2 regions of the Streptomyces sp. NPDC000404 genome follow, and region 1 is predicted to be linked to the other one. Evidence: riboswitches for the same ligand, from Rfam matches in the RefSeq annotation. Region 1 holds a riboswitch; the other holds the start of a gene.
The links. Region 1 has a riboswitch for S-adenosylmethionine ahead of ABT345_RS01500 (aminotransferase class V-fold PLP-dependent enzyme). Riboswitches for the same ligand answer to the same signal wherever they lie in the genome.
Positions count from the first base shown of each region.

Region 2: it holds a riboswitch for S-adenosylmethionine, as region 1 does, so the genes downstream of both, thrC (threonine synthase) here and ABT345_RS01500 (aminotransferase class V-fold PLP-dependent enzyme) in region 1, are expected to answer to the same signal.

Region 1 is NZ_JBEPDN010000001.1:335,515-342,587, forward strand. It holds gene ABT345_RS01480 (NYN domain-containing protein) at 1-560, opposite strand, end outside; gene ABT345_RS01485 (hypothetical protein) at 580-819, opposite strand; gene ABT345_RS01490 (rhomboid family intramembrane serine protease) at 1,017-1,808, shown strand; gene ABT345_RS01495 (Lrp/AsnC family transcriptional regulator) at 1,805-2,086, shown strand; gene ABT345_RS01500 (aminotransferase class V-fold PLP-dependent enzyme) at 2,576-3,910, opposite strand; SAM riboswitch class IV at 4,120-4,237, opposite strand; gene trpD (anthranilate phosphoribosyltransferase) at 4,343-5,407, opposite strand; gene qcrB (cytochrome bc1 complex cytochrome b subunit) at 5,548-7,073, opposite strand, start outside.
Region 2 is NZ_JBEPDN010000016.1:151,462-158,534, reverse strand. It holds gene ABT345_RS28420 (cold-shock protein) at 162-368, opposite strand; gene ABT345_RS28415 (MoaD/ThiS family protein) at 861-1,139, opposite strand; gene thrC (threonine synthase) at 1,256-2,572, opposite strand; SAM riboswitch class I at 2,566-2,714, opposite strand; gene ABT345_RS28405 (glucosyl-3-phosphoglycerate synthase) at 2,886-3,851, shown strand; gene ABT345_RS28400 (alpha,alpha-trehalose-phosphate synthase (UDP-forming)) at 3,946-5,475, shown strand; gene ABT345_RS28395 (chloramphenicol phosphotransferase CPT family protein) at 5,624-6,244, shown strand; gene otsB (trehalose-phosphatase) at 6,328-7,073, opposite strand, start outside.

The sequences.
Region 1 (7,073 bases):
TTGCGGACGGCGTCCAGCTCGGCGCGCACCCGGTCGGCGTCGGCGCGGGCGTCCGCACGGGCCCGCGCCAGCTCCTCACGCAACCGGGCCAGCTCCCGCTCGGCCTCCTCGCCCGCCCGCTCGGCGCGGGCCCGCTGCGCCTCCTCGCCCGCCGCGGCGACCAGCTTCGGCCAGCCGTCGGGGCGCAGCACGTACGCCGCCGCCGCGAGGTCCAGCGGATCGGCGGCGGCGGGCGCGGTGCCCCGCTCCAGCGCCTCGGCGACCTCCGGCTGCGCCTCGCGGACCTTCTCCGCGATGCGCTGCCGGAAGACGGCGTCGCTCTCCAGCGCGGCGGCCATCGCGTTCCCCGCGAACTTGGCGCGCCGCGAGGGCGTGAAACGGGCGTACTGCCGCAGCGGCGGCGGGAGTTCGGCGACCGTCAGCGCGCCGAACGCGTCCGCGGTGAGCGCCACGACACGGCGCCGGACGCCCTCGGGCAGCGGACGGTCGAAGGCCTCCTCGCCCCCGCCGCCGGACGCCGCCCCGCTCGCCCCCGGCTCCCCTGCTGGACGCTCCACCACGGTCTACTCGCCCCGATCCTCAGGCGTCCGCGCCCGGACGGTCGACCAGCTCGATCTGGTCGACCGCGTTGCACCAGCGGCACCGCACGGACTCGACGGCGTCGCTGAGCACCTCGCGCTCCTCGACCTTCGGCTCCCCGGCCAGATCGAGGTGCGTGTACTCCACCACCTTGGACGTGCGGGTCACGTCGAAGCGGGTGAGGTTGCCGCACAGGGTGCAGCGCCACCGGGTCCGGTCCGTCGGCAGGGGAACAGCCATCGTGATCGTCCTTCTTCCTACTCGTGCGGTGCGGATGCTGCGGCCTCACGCGGTGCGCCGTCGGACTGCGGGAAGTACGCAAAGTACCGACCGTAACCCTACGGCCTGACGGCACGGCCGCGCGGGCACGGCCCAGGAGGCGGGACGCGGCGAGGCAGTCCGCCCCGAATGCCCCTCATTGCGGCATGATCCCCTTCATGACGGCGCCGCCCCTGCCTCCGCCACCGCCCGAAGACCCCCGGCCCCGGCCGCCGCACACCCCACCGGACGCCCGCCATCCGGACCGCCCGGCCCGCGGCGCGTACTCCGTGACGAACCTCCTCATCGCGGTCTGCTGCGCCCTCTTCGTCCTCGGCCCCGCATCCGGCCTCAACCCGCTGTACGGAACCGGCGACGCCCTCCTCCAGGCGCAGACCGCGTACTTCGCACGCTGGGGCGTCATCCCCCGCGACCTCTGGGCCGGCCACCCGGCCGCCTGGCTCACCCCGCTCACCGCGCTCTTCGTCCACGGCAGCTGGCTGCACCTGCTCGGCAACGCCCTCTTCCTGCACGTCTTCGGCGGCATGGCCGAAGCCCGGATGGGCCGCCCGGCCTACACCGTCTTCTTCCTCGTCACCGGCTACCTGGCGCTCCTCGGCTACGCCGCCGCCCACGCCGCCTCCGGCCAGACGCTGGTCGGCGCCTCCGGCTCCATCTCCGGCGTCCTGGGCGCGTTCCTCTACCTCTTCCCCCGCGCCCGCGTCACCAGCCTCTTCCCCTTCCTCTTCTTCCTCCCGCTGCGCTTCCCCGCCTGGGTGGTGCTGCTCTTCTGGTTCGCCCTCCAGTGGCTGGCCGCCCAGCGCGACCCCGCCGGCCCCGGCGTCGCCTACCTCGCCCACGTCATCGGCTTCGCCCTCGGCTTCCTCTACGCATGGGCCCGCCACCGGCCCGCTACTGTGGAGGTCACCAGGGGGAATGCACCGGCGACCGAGGGAGAGAGCCAGCCGTGATCACGTCGATCGTGCTCATCAAGACCAGCGTGGACCAGATCCCGGAGATCGCCGAGCAGATCGCCGCGCTCGAAGGGGTCAGCGAGGTGTACTCGGTCACCGGCGCGCACGACCTCATCGCGATGGTCCGCGTCGCCGCCCACGACGACCTCGCCGACGTCATCCCCGGCCGCATCAGCAAGGTGCCGGGCGTCGCCTCCACCGAGACGCACATTGCGTTCCGCACGTATTCGCAGCATGACCTGGAGGCGGCGTTCGCGATCGGCCTGGACGCCTGACGCCTGACGCCTGCGGCGGGCGGTTCGCCGGTTCGCCTGCGGGTTCGCCTGCTGCGTTGTTTTTCGGCTTTCCCGCCGTGAGGGTTTGGCGCCGTTGCGCCTGCGGCGGGCGTGGGTTGTCGGGAGCGGGGGCCCTCCTGCGGACTCCGTCCTCCGGAGGTCCCCCTCCCGTGGGTGGGTGGTAAAAGGCCGGTGGGGGTTCGCCACCGTCGTCATCTTCCCTACGTGCGAGAAGACGACGACGGTGGCGTACCCCCACCATCTTTCCCCCACCACAAACGGAAGGGGCCGGACCGCAGGACGGAGTCCGGAGGTCCGGCACCGCAGCCGAAAAGCCTCGCGCAGCGACCACGCCCGCCGCAGGCGCAACAAACAGACAGCGAGCAACGCACCGCACAAGCACCGCGCAGCGGCAGGGCAGCGGACGGGCCGCAGGCCACACACCGCACCCGGCACCGCGCAGCGGACCGGCAGCGGACAGGCCGCGGACTAGCGCGCCCCGGCCGCGACGAGTTCCCGGACCGCTCGGACGAAGCGGTCGACGTGCTCGTCGGGCGTACCGGCACCGAAGCTGACGCGGACGGCGCCCAGCTCGCTCCCGCCCGCCGCGGGCGCAAGCACAGGCGAACCGCACTCGGCGGGCTCATCCGGCGCCCCGCCGAGCAACGCTCGGACCAGCGGGTGGGCGCAGAAGAGCCCGTCGCGGACGCCGATCCCGTACTCCGTGGACAGCGCCGCCGCGAGGCGCGAGCTGTTCCAGCCGTCGACGACGAAGGACAGCACGCCGACGCGGTCCGCGTCGTCGCCGAAGAGCGACAGGACGCGGACGCCGGGGATATCCGCCAGGCCGTTCCGGACGCGGGCGATGAGTTCCTGCTCGCGGGCGACCACCGTGTCGAAGCCCGCGTCGGTGAGCGCCCGGCACGCGGAGGCGATCGCGTAGGCGCCGATGACGTTGGGCGAACCGGCCTCGTGGCGGGCCGCGGTGGTGTGCCAGGCGACGTCGACGCCGCCGTCGGGGCGGCGCGTGACGGTCCGGCTGGCGCCGCCGCCGGCCAGGTACGGGTCCGCCTCGCGCAGCCAGTCGGCGCGGCCGGCCAGGACGCCGGAGCCGAACGGCGCGTACAGCTTGTGGCCGGAGAACGCGACCCAGTCCACGTCGAGTCCGGCGAGGTCGACGGGCCGGTGCGGCGCCAGCTGGGCGGCGTCCAGGACGATCCGCGCACCGTGGGCGTGGGCCGCGGCGGCCAGCTCCTGGACCGGCCAGATCTCGCCGGTGACGTTGGAGGCGCCGGTCACGCAGACCAACGCGGGTCCGTAGGGGGCACGGGCCGCGAGGGCCTTTTCCAGGGTGTCGACGGCCTGGCGGGGGGTGCGCGGCGCGTCGAGGTAGGTGACGTCGATGCCGTCGCGCTGCTCCCACGGCAGCAGCGCGGCGTGGTGCTCGGTCTCGAAGACGAAGACGCGGGTGGCGGGCGGCAGCGCGGCGGCCAGCAGGTTGAGGGAGTCGGTGGTGGAGCGGGTGAAGATCACCTGGTCGTCGTCGCGGCAGCCGAGGAAGCCGGCGACGGTGGTGCGGGCGTTCTCGAAAAGGTCGGTGGAGAGCTGCGAGAGGTACCCGGCGCCGCGGTGCACGCTGCCGTAGTAGGGCGCGTAGGCGGCCACGTCGTCCCAGACCCGCTGGAGCGCGGGGGCGCTCGCCGCGTAGTCGAGGGCGGCGTAGCCGATCTCGCCGCCGGCGGCCAGCGGTACCTGGACATCTCGCCCCAGAACCTCCAGTTCGTCACAGACGGGGCGGTCGGCGGCAAGGGTGGAGACAGGCATGGCGAACTCCCGTGAGAGAAAGGCGAATTCACCGCGCGCGGGTAGGCGAAAGCGCGAAGGGGCGCGGGGAATTCGGCAGGCAGGAAAGAGCAGCGGTGGGACGCTGAATTACTTCGGAAGCGAAAGGCTGGAGAGCGGGCTTTTGCAGCCCTATCGCATTCGCTGGTTCACGGAAGTTCTCCCTCTGAGGACCAGGATCCCTGGCGAGGGATCCGCGCTTGCCGCAGACCTCGCTGCCTGCGGCCTGGTCATCACCCGGGGCACCCCGCCACGGAAGGAGGGTTGCCGGACAGCGGGCCGGGGCCTATATCGCTGTCACTCGTGACCTGCGCAGCATCATGCCATATGAACGGAGCGGCGCAAGCCCGGTCCGGTTGTTGAGATCAACCGGACCGGAATTGCGCCGCATTCCCCGCAACGGCCGTACCGCGCTCAGGCGTTGCTGGCGACCGCCCAGCGCTCCAGCGCCCGCTTGGCCGCCCCGGAATCGATCGACTGAGCCGCCCGCTCCATACCGGCCCGGATCTGCTCGGTCAGCGGCGCCGCGGTCGGCTCCAGCGCGGCGAGCGCCGCCGCGGAGTTCAGCAGCACCGCCTCGCGGACCGGGCCCTTCTCCCCGTCCAGCAGCCGCCGCGCCACCTCGGCGTTGTACGCCGCATCCGCACCGCGCAGCGCCTCCACCGGGACCAGCGGGATCCCGACGTCCCGCGGGTCGAACGTCTCCTCCCGCACCGCGCCGTCCCGCACGATCCACACCCGCGACGTCGCCGTCGTCGTCAGCTCGTCCAGCCCGTCGTCACCGCGGAAGACCAGCGCGGACGAACCGCGCTCGGCGAGCACCCCGGCGAGGATCGGCGCCATCCGCGCATCCGCGACACCGGTCGCCTGCGCCTGCACCCGCGCCGGGTTGGTGAGCGGGCCCAGCACGTTGAAGGTGGTGCGGATGCCCAGCTGCCCGCGGGCGGTGGCGACATGGCGCAGCGCCGGGTGGAAGGTGACCGCGAAGCAGAACGTGATGCCCGCCTCCTCGGCGACCTCGACGACGCGCCGCGGGGTGAGGTTCAGCCGGACGCCGAGCTTCTCCAGGACGTCGGAGGAGCCGCTCGCCGACGACGCGGCGCGGTTGCCGTGCTTGATCACCTTCGCGCCCGTGCCGGCCACCACGATCGAGGACATCGTGGAGATGTTGACGGTCTTGGCGCCGTCGCCGCCGGTGCCGACGATGTCCACGCCGGGGCCCGGCACCTCGATCAGCCGGGCGTGCGCGTACATCGCGCGCACCAGCCCGGAGATCTCCGCGACGGTCTCGCCCTTGGCGCGCAGCGCCACCGCGAACCCGGCGATCTGCGCGTCGGTGGCCTCGCCCCGCATGATCCGGTCCATCGCCCAGGCGGTGTCGTCGGCGGCGAGGTCATGGCCGTCGAGCAGGGCGTTCAGGACGCCCGGCCAGGTGTGGGCCGCCACGCTGTCGCCGCCTGCCGGGGTCGCAACGTTCATGGTCCACACTCCTGGTTCGTGCCTGCGTATGAGGTAAACCCTATCGAGCCGCGGACATGCCGGAGGGCCCCGTCCGGTGTCCGGACGGGGCCCTCTGGGTGGCGTCTCACAACCGCCGTGCCCTCACGGCGGCTCGGTGATCAGTGGTGGCCGTGGCCGCTGCTGATCTCCTTGTACTCCTCGACGGTCGGCTTCGGGATGACGTTGTCCTCGCCGTAGTACGCCTTCGAGAGCTTGGCACGCAGCTTCTGCGACCGCGTGGCCTTGCGCTCGACGCCGTTCTCGTCGACCTCGGGCTCCAGCTCCAGCGGAGCGGGCTGCTCGTGCTGGGTGAGGACGTGCAGCTGCTCCTGGGTGAGCGGCTCGTGGACCTCGATGAACTCACCGTGCGGCAGGCGCTTGATGATGCCCGACTCGCGGCCGTGCAGCACCTTGTCCTTGTCGCGGCGCTGCAGCCCCAGGCAGATCCGCTTGGTGGCGATGAACGCCAGCACCGGACCGACGAAGAACGCGATGCGCACGAACCAGGTGATCGAGTTGATCGACAGGTGGAAGTGGGTCGCCCACAGGTCGTTACCGCCACCGATCAGCATCACGAAGTACGCGACCAGCCAGGCCACACCGAAGCCGGTACGGGTCGGGGCGTTGCGCGGACGGTCCAGGATGTGGTGCTCGCGCTTGTCACCCCGCACCCACGACTCGATGAACGGGTAGACCGCGATGGCCACCAGCACCAGCGGGAAGATCAGGATCGGGATCAGCACACCGAAGTTGATGGTGTGACCCCAGAAGTCCCACTCCCAGCCCGGCATCACACGGACGAGACCCTCGGCGAAGCCCATGTACCAGTCGGGCTGGGCGCCGGTGGACACCTGGTCCGGGCGGTACGGGCCGATGGCCCACACCGGGTTGATGCTCGCGATGGCCGCGATCACCGAGATGACACCGAAGACCAGGAAGAAGAAGCCTCCGGCCTTGGCCATGTAGACCGGCAGCAGCGGCATGCCGACGACGTTCTTGTTGGTCTTGCCGGCACCCGGGAACTGCGTGTGCTTGTGGTAGAAGACCAGGATCAGGTGGGCCACCAGCAGACCGAGCATGATGCCCGGCAGCAGCAGCACGTGCACCGTGAAGAACCTCGGGATGATGTCGTGCCCCGGGAACTCCCCGCCGAAGATGAACATCTGCAGGTACGAGCCGATCAGCGGCATCGCCAGGATGACACCCTCGATGAACCGCACGCCGGTGCCGGAGAGCAGGTCGTCGGGGAGGGAGTAGCCGGTGAAGCCGGTGAACATGCCCAGCACCAGCAGCAGGAAGCCGAACAGCCAGTTGACCTCGCGCGGCTTGCGGAAGGCGCCGGTGAAGAACACCCGCATCATGTGGACCATCATGCCGGCGAGGAAGATCAGCGCCGCCCAGTGGTGGATCTGCCGGATCAGCAGACCACCGCGGACGTCGAAGCTGATGTTCAGCGTCGACTCGAACGCCTGGGTCATCCGGATCCCGTGCATCGGCACGTAGGAGCCGTGGTAGACGACCTCGGCCATGCTCGGGTGGAAGAACAGCGTCAGGTAGACACCGGTCAGGATGATGATGATGAAGCTGTAGAGGCAGATCTCACCCAGCATGAAGGACCAGTGGTCCGGGAAGATCTTGCGCATGT
Region 2 (7,073 bases), on a different contig from region 1:
GCGCCTTCCGAAGGGAGGCTCGATGAGGGGTGGTGGTCGGGCGACGGGCGGGCGCAAGCGCCCTCCGCAAGGAGGGCACGTTGAGGGGGTGCCCCACACACAACAGGAGGCCCGCGCCCCCTACGGGGCGCGGGCCTCCTTGACGCGCAGTCGGTCGGCGCTCAGCCGGCCGCCAACTTGACCATGTCGGCCTGCGGCCCCTTCTGGCCCTGCGAGATCTCGAAATCGACCCGCTGGCCCTCCTCGAGGGTGCGGTAGCCGTCCATCTGGATCGCGCTGTAGTGGACGAAAACATCCGCACCACCGTCGACCGCGATGAAGCCGTACCCCTTCTCCGCGTTGAACCACTTGACGGTGCCCTGAGCCATGCCTAACTCCCCTATTACTGGCCCTTCGCAGGACCGCACTCCGCGGACCCGGGTCAGACCTCACCCCGCGAATGGCCCGTGGGGTGTGCGCCGGAACGCGTCGACCGCCGCCGAATGTATCCGCACCGGTGCCCAGCGCAACAGGTCAATCGGACGAGAATTCTGACGGCGCGAGAAGTGGCGATATGCGCAGAACTGGCCATATTCCCGGGCAACTCGGGCCGGGCATAAGGAGCTTAGGGCGCAAACACCGCACACACTTTGCACACAACTCATCGCGATCCCGGGGCGTTCAGAAGGCCGCCACACCGCGCTCGACGAGCAGAAGAAGGGGATCGGCGAAATGGTATCGCGTTTTGCAGGACTGTTTCACAACGCGGAATCGCCCCGTCCGGATATCCGGACGGGGCGATTATCGGTCAGCGGGAGAAAGGAATGGCGAGAACCATTCGCCATCGGGGCGGAACGGCTCCCCCGGTCCCGGTGCGGGCGTCAGCAGCCGCCGGCCACCGCCGGGATGATCGAGACGCCCGCACCGTCCGGCGTCGGCGTCTGGAGGCCCTGCTCGAAGCGGACGTCGTCGTCGTTGACGTAGACGTTCACGAAGCGCCGCAGCTTGCCCGCGTCGTCCAGCACCCGGGCGGCGATGCCCTGGTGGTTCTTCTCCAGGTCGGTGATGACCTCGGACAGCGTCGCGCCCTCGGCGCTGACCTCGGACGCGCCGCCGGTGTACGTACGGAGGATGGTGGGGATGCGGACCTTGACGCTCATGGGTTCTGCCTTCCAACGACTGCGGATACGTCTGCGGAACCGGCCGCCGCGCCCCGGGCGGGACGACGGCGGACGGACCGGATCGGCCGGTTTCCGGCCGGGGGAACGACCGGGGTTCAGCCGGCCAGACCGGCCGAGCGGAACGCGTCCAGGCTCGGGCGGATGGTGGCCGTGGGGCCGGTGGTCGGAGCGACGGCGTCAAGCGTCTTGAGGCCGTCGCCGGTGTTGAGGATGACGGTGGACAGGGTCGGATCGAGCAGGCCCGCTTCGATGAGCTTCTTGGTGACGCCGACGGTCACCCCGCCGGCGGTCTCCGCGAAGATGCCCTCCGTCCGCGCCAGCAGCTTGATCGCGTCCACGACCTGCTCGTCGTTGACATCCTCCACCGCGCCGCCCGTACGGCGTGCGATGTCGAGGACGTACGGCCCGTCGGCGGGGTTGCCGATCGCCAGGGACTTGGCGATGGTGTCCGGCTTCTGCGGGCGGACCACGTCGTGGCCGGCCTTGAACGCCGTCGACACCGGGGAGCAGCCCTCGGCCTGGGCGCCGTAGATCCTGTAGGGCCGGTCCTCGACGAGGCCGAGGGTGATCAGCTCCTTCAGTCCCTTGTCGATCTTGGTGAGCTGGGAGCCGGAGGCCACCGGGATGACGATCTGGTCCGGCAGCCGCCAGCCGAGCTGTTCGCAGATCTCGTACGCCAGCGTCTTGGAGCCCTCGCCGTAATAGGGGCGGAGGTTGACGTTGACGAAGCCCCAGCCCTCGCCGAGCGGGTCGCCGATCAGCTCGGAGCAGAAGCGGTTGACGTCGTCGTAGTTGCCCTCGATGCCGACGAGGTCGCCGCCGTAGACCGCGGCCATGACGACCTTGCCCGCCTCCAGGTCGTGCGGGATGAAGACGCAGGAGCGGAATCCGGCGCGGCGGGCGGCGGCGCCGACGGCACCGGCGAGGTTGCCGGTCGAGGAGCAGGAGAGGGTGGTGAAGCCGAAGGCGCGCGCCGCCTCGACCGCGATGGCGACGACCCGGTCCTTGAAGGAGTGCGTCGGGTTGCCGGAGTCGTCCTTGACGTAGAGGCCGCCGGTGACGCCCAGCTCACGGGCGAGGTTGTCGGCCTTGACGAGCTTGGTGAAGCCGGGGTTGAGATTCGGCTTCCCGGCCACGTCCGCGGGGACGGGCAGCAGCGGTGCGTACCGCCAGATGTTGTGGGGACCGGCCTCGATCTGCTTCCGCAGGGCTTCCGGGTCACCGCCCGGCAGCTCGTACGCCACCTCCAGCGGACCGAAGCAGGTCGCGCAGGCGAAGATCGGGCCGAGCGGGAAACGCTCCCCGCATTCGCGACAGGAGAGACCTGCGGCGGGACCCAGAGTGACGGAGGAAGCGTTTTCGGTAACTTCAACAGCTTGCGCAGCCATGGAGGCGAGGCCCTTTCTCCTCATCTTCCTCGCGACGCATCTCGCCACGAGACGGATTTGGCACCTTCCCTAGCCGGGAGCCTCGCGCCGCGCGATGCGGTCGAGACCGGCTGGAGGGTTGCCGGGGCTTCAACGGGCCGTGTCCCTCTGCCCCTCTGGATGAGCGGTATGGCGCTGGGAAAACCCAGGCGTTTGTGGTGCGGTGACCCCCGGCATGCGACGGTCGTCCGCGTTGTTCAAGACTGTAACCGACGGCACTGACAGTGGTGAGAGTCGTCCGAACCGCGAGATGGATCACATGCGCCGCCGAGACGGCGCGCACCGAGGAGTCGTAGACGTGCTGGAAGAGGTGGAGCGCTGGCTGGGACGTCGCTCCTGGTCGGCGGAGGACCGGCCGCTGCCGCAGCTGCTGGAGGCCAAACGGCTCAGCGGCCGCACGGTCAGCGTCGTGCTGCCCGCGCTCGACGAGGAGGCGACGGTCGGCACGATCGTCACGGCCATCCGCGCCGCCCTGATGACCGAGGAGGTGCCGCTCGTCGACGAACTGGTGGTGCTCGATTCCGGGTCCACGGACCGGACGGCCGAGGTCGCGGCGGCCGCCGGGGCGCGGGTGGTGGCGCGGGACGCGGTGCTGCCGCGGCTGCCGGCGGTGCCCGGCAAGGGCGAGGTGCTGTGGCGGTCGCTGCTGGTCACCCGCGGCGACATCGTCTGCTTCGTCGACGCGGACCTGCGGGAGTTCTCGCCGACGTTCGTCTCCGGGATCGTCGGGCCGCTGCTGACCGACCCGGACGTGCAGTTCGTCAAGGCGATGTACGACCGGCCGCTGGAGACCGGCGGCGCGCCCGGGGGCGGTCCGGGCCAGGGCGGACGGGTCACCGAGCTGGTCGCCCGGCCGCTGCTCAACCTCCACTGGCCGCAGCTGGCCGGGTTCGTGCAGCCGCTGGGCGGGGAGTACGCGGCGCGGCGTTCGCTGCTGGAGCGGCTGCCGTTCCCGGTCGGTTACGGCGTCGAGCTGGGGCTGCTGGTCGACGCGTTGCACACGGCCGGTCTGGACGCGCTCGCGCAGGTGGACGTCGGGGTGCGCAAACACCGCCACCAGGACGGTCAGGCGCTGGGCCGGATGGCCGCGGCGATCTACCGCACCGCCCAACTCCGGCTGGCGCGCGGCCACTTGGTACGGCCGCGGCTGACGCAGTTCGTGCGCGGCGAGAGCGGATTCGTCCCCCGGACGAGCGATGTCGACACCGAGGAGCGGCCCCCGATGGCGGACGTTCCGGAGTACGCGGAGAGCCGGGCGGCCTGAGTTCTCCGCGGGCTGGGCCGGTGGAGCGGCGGGTGTCCCTCCCTTGGCCTCATTCGTACGTGTGCGCCGATCCGGTGCGGGCTAGGGTCGCGGCATGGCCTCCGAACACAGCGGTACCACCCCTGCCCGGACGCCCGCCGCGGGGCGCGGCGCCGAGGTGCTCGTCGCGTCCAACCGCGGCCCGGTCTCGTACGCCGTCGGCGCGGGCGGCGCGCTGAGCGCGAAGCGGGGCGGCGGCGGGCTGGTCTCGGGGCTGTCGGCGATCGGTCCGGAGACGGACGCGGTGTGGGTGTGCGCGGCGCTGGGCGACGGCGACCGGGAGGCGGTGCGGCGCGCGGACGGTGAGCTTCCGGTGGCCGATACCGGTGGACAGCGCGTCCGGATGCTGGACATCCCGGCGGAGACACACGCCGCTGCCTACAACGGCATCGCCAATTCGGTGCTCTGGTTCGTCCACCACATGCTCTACCAGACGCCGCTGGAGCCGTCGTTCGACACGGAGTTCCGGGGGCAGTGGACGGCGTACGAGGCGTACAACGCGGCGTTCGCGCAGGCGCTGGACCGGGCGGCGGCGCCGGGCGCGGCGGTGCTGATCCAGGACTACCACCTGGCGCTGGCCCCCGGGATGCTCCGCGAGCGCCGCCCCGACCTGCGGATCGGGCACTTCTCGCACACGCCGTGGGCGCCGCCGGAGTACTTCGCGCTGCTGCCCGACGACATCCGGGAGCGGCTGATCCGGGGGATGCTCGGCGCGGACCGGGCGGGCTTTTTGACCGAGCGGTGGGCGGCGGCGTTCGTGGCGTGCTGCACGGCCACCCTGGAGACCCGGTGCGCCGTCCACCATTCGGACAGCGAGGCGCCGCACGTGGTCACCGCGCCCCCGGGCCGGACGCCGCACACCACCCGGATCGGGGTGCACGGTCTGGGCGCGGACGCGGAGTTCCTGCGGGAGCGGGCGCACCGCCCGGACGTCGAGGAGCGGCTGACGGCGCTGCGCGCGCAGATCGGCGGCGGGGACGGGCCGGGTCGGCGCCGCACGATCGTGCGGGTGGACCGCACGGAGCTGTCGAAGAACATCGTCCGCGGGCTGCACGCCTACCGCCGGCTGCTGACGGACCGCCCCGAGTGGCGCGAGCGCGTCGTCCACGTCGCGTTCGCCTACCCCTCCCGCCAGGATCTGGCCGTCTACCGCGACTACACCGCCGAGGTGCGGCGCGTCGCCGAGGAGATCAACTCCACGTTCGGCATGCCGGGTTGGCAGCCGGTGGTGCTGCATGTCAAGGACGATTTCGCGCGTTCCCTGGCCGCGTACCGCCTCGCGGACGTCGCCCTCGTCAACCCCATCCGGGACGGGATGAACCTCGTCGCCAAGGAGGTCCCGGTGGTCTCCGACGCCGGGTGTGCGCTGGTCCTCTCGCGGGAGGCGGGCGCCCACGAGGAGCTGGGCGAGGACGCGTTGAGCGTCAACCCGTACGACATCAACGCGACGGCCGACGCGCTGCACGAGGCGCTGTCGATGCCCGGGGAGGAACGCGCGGCCCGCTCCGCCCGGTTGGCCACCGCGGCCACGGCGCTGCCGCCGGCCCGGTGGTTCACGGAGCAGCTGACGGCGCTGCGGGGGTGAGGGCGGGGCCCGCGGTCCGGGGCCCGGAGGCCGGGCGTCGGCGTGGGCCGGGGGCGGTGCGGGCGGACCCGGAGGCCTTCCCGCGGCGCGCCCCGGGGATCATGAGGGGCCGCCGACCGGCGTGCGTCCACCGGCCCCGAGGAGTCCGATGTCCGCCGAACGCCCCGCCGCCGCACCGCCGTTCCTCCCCGACGGCGAGGCGCCGCCGCCCCGCCGCGGGCGGATCATCTTCCTCAACGGGACCTCCAGCTCCGGCAAGTCGAGCATCGCGCGGGAGCTGCTGGAGATCCTGGACGAGCCCGCGTTCCATCTGCCCGTGGACGCCTTCCACGCCATGCGCGCCCGCCGCGAGATCGCCCCGGAGGCGCTGGGGACGGTGCTGCGGCGCACCTGGATGGGTTTCCACCGGGCCGTCGCGGGCATGGCGGCGGGCGGCAACGACGTGGTCGTCGACCATGTGCTGAGCGAGGAGTGGCGGCTGCGGGACTGCCTGGCGCTGTTCCCCGCCGAGGACGTGGTGCTGGTCGGCGTCCACTGCGCGCTGGAGGAGCTGGAGCGCCGCGAGGAGGCCCGCGGCGACCGCCCACCGGGCCTCGCCGCCCGCCAGTTCACCCGCGTCCACGCCCACGACGTCTACGACCTGACCTGCGACACGACGGCCACCCCGGCGGCCGAGTGCGCCCGGCTGATCAAGGAGTTCCTGCCGGGGCGGCCGATGCCTACGGCGTTCCAGCGGTTGGCGGCGGGGGCGGACGCGACGGGCGGCTGACGCGCCGCCGGGGACGGCCCGGCGCCGCGCCCGTCACCCCGTCAGCAGCCGGTCATCTCGCCGGCTGTCGTTCCGCCGACCGGTCATTTCGCCAACCGGTCCGCAAGGGCGTCGAGAAGAGCGACGACTCCGGTGGGGCCGTCGACCACCAGGTCGGCGCGGGCGGCGAGGTCGGGGACCTCGGTGCTGCCGCTGCACACCAGCAGGCCGGTGCGGTGGGGGGCGGCGGGGTCGGTGCGGAGGCGGTCGACGGTGTCGAAGGCGGCGAGGTCCCCGAGGTCGTCGCCGGCGTAGAGGACGGTACGGGCGCCGGTCTCGCGGAGCCAGGCGGCCAGGGCGACGCCCTTGTCGACGCCGGGCGGGCGCAGCTCCAGGACGTAGCGGCCCGGTTCGACGAGGAGACCGTGGCGGGTGGCGAGGGCGGTCAGGGGGGCGCGCAGGGCGTCGAGTGCGCCCTGCGGGTCGGGGGCGCGCCGGGTGTGGACGGCGAGGGCGCGGCCGCCCTTGCGCTCGACGGCAACGGCGGTCCAGGGGCCGTGCCAGACGCCGGATGCGGCGAGGGCGTCCGGGAGTTCGGCCTCGGCGGCGGCGACCTCGGGCGGCGGCCCGTCGGCGTGCAGGGCTCCCGTCGCCGCCTCCCAGCGCTCGGCGCCGTAGTGGCCGAGGACGGTGAGGCGGTCCAGGCCCGGGGCGCCGTCGATGCCGGCCAGCCGGACGGCGACGGCGGCGGGCCTGCCGGTGATCACGGCGGCGGCGCGCAACCGGGGCACCAGCCGCCCCAGTGCCCGCGCGGCCCCGGGGTGCGCCCGCGCCGCCTCCGGGTCGTCGA